DNA from 2 places in the Virgibacillus sp. MG-45 genome. Region 2 is predicted to be linked to the other one. Evidence: a T-box and tRNA genes for the amino acid it is inferred to sense, from the RefSeq annotation. Region 2 holds a T-box; the other holds one or more tRNA genes.
The links. The T-box of region 2 lies ahead of tyrS (tyrosine--tRNA ligase). A T-box ahead of a tRNA ligase gene usually reads a tRNA of that ligase, here a tRNA-Tyr.

Region 1: it has a tRNA-Tyr gene. The T-box ahead of tyrS (tyrosine--tRNA ligase) is inferred to sense a tRNA for this amino acid. The anticodon was not compared.

What each region holds. Positions count from the first base shown of each region.
Region 1 covers NZ_JAXOFU010000015.1:50,211-53,624, reverse strand. Annotated here, with positions in the region: gene SPK86_RS14185 (GLUG motif-containing protein) at 1-228, shown strand, start outside; gene fabI (enoyl-ACP reductase FabI) at 400-1,176, opposite strand; tRNA gene SPK86_RS14175 (tRNA-Glu) at 1,498-1,569, shown strand; tRNA gene SPK86_RS14170 (tRNA-Val) at 1,658-1,733, shown strand; tRNA gene SPK86_RS14165 (tRNA-Thr) at 1,799-1,874, shown strand; tRNA gene SPK86_RS14160 (tRNA-Tyr) at 1,914-1,998, shown strand; tRNA gene SPK86_RS14155 (tRNA-Gln) at 2,009-2,080, shown strand; tRNA gene SPK86_RS14150 (tRNA-Lys) at 2,254-2,329, shown strand; gene SPK86_RS14145 (hydroxymethylglutaryl-CoA reductase, degradative) at 2,616-3,414, shown strand, end outside.
Region 2 covers NZ_JAXOFU010000002.1:349,041-352,454, reverse strand. Annotated here, with positions in the region: gene SPK86_RS03995 (transglycosylase domain-containing protein) at 1-1,033, opposite strand, end outside; T-box leader at 1,148-1,363, shown strand; gene tyrS (tyrosine--tRNA ligase) at 1,450-2,721, shown strand; gene rpsD (30S ribosomal protein S4) at 2,943-3,414, opposite strand, start outside.

The DNA.
Region 1 (3,414 bases), on a different contig from region 2:
CAAACAGATGATGGCGGGAAAAAAGAATCTGATGCACTCAATAAGGATGAAAAGAATGATAAGAAGGATAACAGTTCAAACAACGAGAAGAATAAAGAGCCAGCACTATTTGGAAAGCAGTTACCAAATACCGCTACTTCAATGTACACGTTTATGATTATAGGTTTATTTATTATTCTTTTGGGAATGGGTTTATATTTGTACAAACGAAAAAAAGTTGCGCATTAAACATAAAGTAATCGATGTTTAACTCCTTAAGCAGTAGTTTTGCTTGAGGAGTTTTATATGTGCCAAGAAGCATTGTAAAAGACACTCACAAAATATTATGAGTGTCTTTTATTCCTTGTTATAAACGGTTGACTGTCTTTTTTCCATTCGTTCTGTTATTCGTCACCGATATTAATAGCCGATAATATGGTATCCAGCATCAACATGTAATACTTCTCCTGTAACGCCGCGTGCAAGCTCGCTTAAGAAGAAAAGTGTTGCATCGCCTACTTGATCCTGATCAACATTTCGGCGCAATGGTGCTTTTTCTTCTATGGTTGAATTGATATCGTTAAAGCCAGATACCCCTTTAGCAGAAAGTGTTCGAATTGGACCTGCTGAAACGGCATTTACGCGGATGCCATACTTTCCTACATCTTCAGCCAAGTAACGGACACTAGCCTCTAAGGAAGCTTTTGCAACACCCATTACATTGTAATTTTGAATGACGCGTTCGGCACCTAAATATGTTTGTGTAACAATGCTGCCGCCTTCTGTCATAATTTCCTTCGCTGCTTTTGAAACGGCCACTAATGAAAACGCGCTGATTTCATGAGCTACCAAAAATCCTTCACGAGAAGTGTCGGCGTATTCTCCTTTTAGCTCTTCCCGATTTGCAAAGGCAACAGAATGGACAACACCGTGAATCACTCCAACTGCTTTTTTTATTTCATTAAAAGCTGCTGTAATACTTTCATCACTAGCAACATCACATTCTACAATTAATTTTGCTTCCATGTCATTTTGTTCCAATAACTTTAGTAATTTTTTGTGTGAGCGTTCCTGTCTATTTGTAAAAATAAGGTTTGCACCTGCATTATGTAAGGACTTTGTTATTCCCCAAGCAATGCTTCGCTCGTTTGCCACACCCATAATAACGATGTTTTTGTCTTTTAATAATTGTGACATAGGGCACCTCCATGTTTATTCATTGCTTATATTATACCTTAATGGACATTGTGAATAAAGTATAAATTAGTATTAGATTATAACACCTGGTTATAATTAAGTGGTGTTACATCAAAAAGGCTTATAGAAAATCGGTTCATTTCACTTGACCGTCTTCCCTTTAAATGGCGGAGTGGCAGTTTTTTTAAACGAATATGAGGTGAATAAAAAAATAATAATAAAAAAAGATAATTCCTCTTTACAAATACAAATAATCTGTATATAATAAGATTCGTTGGTTTTCGACAATTGCGTTCGAGAATAAACTACTTTTCTTTGCAAGGCCCGTTGGTCAAGCGGTTAAGACACCGCCCTTTCACGGCGGTAACACGGGTTCGAATCCCGTACGGGTCATCGTACTTTTTAAAACAGCTGTGATGCTAGGCATGTAGAGTATGCGACTGTTAGTTGCAGCACATGCACGAGTCACACGCTGTGCGTCGGAGGATTAGCTCAGCTGGGAGAGCACTTGCCTTACAAGCAAGGGGTCGCAGGTTCGAGCCCTGCATCCTCCACCATTTTTTATTCACCTTCTACATCGTATAATATATGTGATGTAACGAATAATATAGTAAGGTGTTTTGCCGGCCTAGCTCAATTGGTAGAGCAACTGACTTGTAATCAGTAGGTTGGGGGTTCAAGTCCTCTGGCCGGCACCATTTTTTTTGAATAAATATGTGGAGTTCCGTTAATGATATGGAGGGGTAGCGAAGTGGCTAAACGCGGCGGACTGTAAATCCGCTCCCTCAGGGTTCGGCAGTTCGAATCTGCCCCCCTCCACCATTTATATTATTGGGCTATAGCCAAGCGGTAAGGCAACGGGTTTTGGTCCCGTCATTCCCAGGTTCGAATCCTGGTAGCCCAGCTATTAAATATATAGTCTTAAAATCCTAGCGATTAGCATCATATTTGCTCTCGCTTTTGTTTTTTCTCGGTAGAGTTACGTTTGAACATGAGTAGCATTTTTATTGCGCATCGATTCCTTTTTAAACGATTAAGTTTGCGCTGGACGCAATACATACCGATGATATCTCACAGGAGCCATTAGCTCAGTCGGTAGAGCATCTGACTTTTAATCAGAGGGTCACAGGTTCGAATCCTGTATGGCTCACCATTTTGAAAATGGGTGTTAACATTTAAATACGATACATAATATAAAATAAACAAGGTAGTTATTATTGACAGCCTTGTTTATTTGCATTTTTAGGCGATTTTCACGATAATAGAAACAGAAAAATTATTTTACACGTTTCTAACATTGTAAAAATCCTACTGCAATGAGCCTATATTTATATTATAATGAAATTACGCTCAAGCACTCACAAAAAATTAAAATTTTTATAAGCTAATATATAGAATTGTAAAAGGTATCATGACGATATACAAAAGGATGGAATAGCATGAACTCTTCCAGAATCCCTGGTTTTTACAAAAAGACAGTCGAGGAACGTAGAGATATACTCTTACATCAGCATGGTTTAACATCAGATGAAATAGAGCTTCTCTCTACAGAAGGTGCACTGCCAATAGCGACGGCTGATAAAATGATTGAGAATACAATTGGAACATTTTCGTTGCCACTTGGATTAGGATTAAATTTCCTTATAAACGGGAAAGATTATATTATTCCTATGGCAATTGAAGAGGCTTCTGTTGTTGCTTCAGCTAGCTATATTGCAAAAATCGTTCGAGATGCAGGAGGGTTTAAAACCGAATCCACCGGAAGAACGATGATCGGTCAAATCCAAGTAGTCGGATGTGCCGATTTTTATCAAGCAAAAAATGAAATATTAAAGGAAAAGACAGCGCTAATTAAAGCGGCAAATGCTGCTTATCCGAGCATTGTAGCAAGAGGAGGAGGGGCTGTAGATTTAGATGTCCGAATATTAAATGACGATCCTCAAGCTACCTATGGACAAATGCTTATCATTCATGTGTACATTCATACATGTGATGCAATGGGAGCAAACATTATTAATACGATGGTGGAATCGCTTGCTCCAACAGTTGAACAAATCACGAAGGGGAAAGTGTACTTACGTATTTTATCTAATTTTGCTGATCAAGCATTGGCAAAAGCGACATGTGTTATTCCGCCACATCTTTTGGCGGATGATGGATTTACTGGCGAAGAAGTACGTGACGGAGTGGTACATGCGTATGAATTTGCAGCGTCTGATCCGTATCGTGCAGTTACAC
Region 2 (3,414 bases):
CTTCTGTATGACCATCTTGTTTTGCAAGATATGTTTTTATAATTGGTTCAGCGCGAAGCTCCAGTTCATCAATAACATATTGATATTTATCGCTGGACTTTTTCACCTGCTTCGTAAAATCAGCTGTAATATCATAAGCTAAAGCATCTTTATATTCTTTTTCAGAGGCAATAAACCCTTCTTCATACATTCGTTTTAAAACGATTTTCATTCGGTTTATTCCATATTCCAATCCTTTTTTATCTTTTAGACCGCCGCTATTTTTAAACGGTGTATATTGATACGGGCTTTGTGGCATTCCTGCAAGAAAGGCCGCTTGTGGTAAATTCAGTTCTTTAGCATTAACACCGAATATACCTTGTGCAGCGGTTTGGATACCTGCAATGTTACGACCTGATGCATCTCTTCCATATGGAACAATATTTAAATAGGCTTCCAGAATTTGATCCTTTTCAAAGAATTGTTCTAATCGTAAGGCAAGAAGAATTTCCTTTGCTTTACGTTCAAATGAAACTTCATTTGTTAAGATTTGATTTTTAATCAGCTGCTGCGTGAGCGTGCTTCCACCAGATTTCATGTCCATATTAAGTACTTCTTGAATGATTGCACGAACAATCGCTTTTGGAACGACTCCTTTATGTTCGTTAAAATATTCGTCTTCTGTAGCGATTACGGCATCGATTAATATTGGCGCCACATTTTCCAATGATGTCTCTTCTCTATGTAGATCTGAGCTAATGTCTGCAATATAGACGTTATTAGCAAAATATAGCTTGGACGTTTCTTCGTAATTGTATATGTCTTTTTCCATGCTTTCATAGCTACGGATAGGTTCATCCTTCACGAGTGCAGCAAAGTAGCCTGCACCTAGGCCAAGACCAAAAAAACCACCAATAAATCCGATGATGAGGAAGAAGAGAATAACATTCCAAACAACATCATAGGTAATTCTCGATGAGCGTTGGAGTTTCCCAGTACGCCAAAGTGATATTATTTTATGGTAAGCTTGTTTACTCCATTTTTTGAAATCCACTATAAAACCTCCTAAAATTCCAATATTTATTATACCATACGGTTAAGTGGAGAAGGTATAGAAAAAAATTGCTTTTTATATGGAGATGTGGTAAGAATATATTATACTTTATATTCAATAGCTGAGAAAGATCGCAGTAGTGATGCAAATCCCTATCCAAGAGAGTCGACGGTTGGTGGAAGTCGATATATATTTGCTAACGAATTACAATCTGGAGCTTCTTTTCATGTCATAGGACATGAAAAGACGGTGTTTTGCATCGTTATCAATACCAAAGTGGCAATTAAATTGCAACAAGGGTGGTACCGCGTGTAGAAGCTCGTCCCTTTTTATAGGGAAGGGCTTTTTTTGATTTCTTCGTTTCACAAATCCGATCAAGAAAAAGGATGAAATTCTATTTTAAAGGAGAGTAAAGAATGGATATTTTACAGGATTTAGAAAAGCGTGGCTTAATTAATCAAGCAACAGATATGGATGGACTTCGAAAGCATTTAAATGAGAATCAAGTGACGCTTTATTGTGGATTTGACCCAACAGCAGATAGTTTACACATTGGTCATTTATTGCCAATCACGATACTTAAACGATTTCAAAAAGCAGGCCATCGTCCAATTGCCCTTGTTGGTGGTGGTACGGGAATGATTGGCGATCCAAGTGGTCGCAATTCCGAGCGTTCATTAAATACCGCGGAGGTAGTGGAAGGCTATGCGAATAAAATTAAAGAACAAATTGCTAAACTAGTTGAATTTGATAAGGGAGAAAATCCGGTCGTTGCCAGGAATAATCATGATTGGTTAACGAAAATGACAGTGATTGACTTTTTACGTGATGCGGGTAAATTTTTTAGCATTAACTACATGCTTGCAAAAGAATCCGTTTCTGCACGAATTGAGCAGGGGATCTCTTATACAGAGTTTAGCTACATGCTTTTACAGTCACTTGACTATTTAAAGCTTTATGAAGAAGAAGGCTGTACATTACAAGTTGGTGGAAGTGACCAATGGGGAAACATTACGGCTGGAATGGAATTGATTCGACGCTCCAGAGAAAACCTTGACGAAGAAGTAAAGGTGTTCGGACTTACAGTTCCACTTATTACAAAAGCGGATGGAACGAAATTTGGGAAAACAGCTGGAGGTGCCATTTGGCTGGATCCTGAAAAAACGAGTCCGTATGAGTTTTATCAGTTTTGGGTGAATACAGATGATCGTGATGTCCTTAAATTTTTGCGCTATTTTACGTTCCTTTCTGATGAAGTCCTTTCAGAGCTAGAGGAAGAAGTGAAAAACAGACCAGAAAATCGTGTTGCGCAAAAACGTCTTGCAGAGGAAATGACAAAGACAGTACATGGAGAAGCAGCTTTAATGCAAGCACAACGGATTACGGAATCCCTATTTAGTGGTGATTTAAAGCAGTTATCTGTAGATGAAATTAAACAAGGCTTTAAGGATGTGCCAACATTTGAAATGGAGAAAGAAGCTATTGGCTTAGTAGATTTGCTTGTGCAAGCATCAATCTCACCCTCCAAGCGCCAAGCAAGAGAGGATATTTCAAATGGTGCGATTTACATTAATGGTGAAAGACAACAGGATGTTGCATACACACTAGATAAAGCAGATCGAATAGAAGATACCTTTATCATTATTCGAAGAGGAAAGAAAAAGTATTTCCTAATTCGATTTCAGTAAACTATATTTGTGAAAAATAAATAAGCGTTGTTTTGGAATCTCGTAATGTGCAAGCATTACGAGGTTTTTCAATTCATAGAAAACATTTGCATAGAGCTATTAAAACGAATTATGAAGAAGTGAAGTATTTTTTGTATCACCTGATAGGTAGCCGCTTCTTTTAAACAGAAAAACCCCTCTTAATCCGAGTGTGTAGGATTAAGAGGGGTTTATAAAAATTATTAACGTGAGTAGAATTCAACGATAAGTGCTTCGTTGATTTCTGCTGGAAGCTCAGAACGCTCAGGAAGACGAGTGAATGTTCCTTCTAAGCTATCAGCGTTAAATGAAACGTATTCTGGTACGAAGTTGTTAATTTCAACAGCTTCTTTAATGATATCAAGGTTTTTCGCTTTTTCACGAAGGCCAATTGTTTGACCAGGCTTCATTTGGTATGATGGGATATCTACGCGAGATCCATCAACAGTGATGTGACCATGGTTAACTAATTGACGAGCTTGTCTGCGTGTACGTGCAAGCCCCATACGGTAAACAAGGTTATCAAGGCGAGATTCCAATAGTACCATGAAGTTTTCACCATGAACACCTTTCATTTTACCAGCTTTGTTGAATAGGTTGCGGAATTGACGCTCGTTCAATCCGTACATGAAGCGAAGCTTTTGCTTCTCTTGTTGTTGCAAGCCATATTCAGAG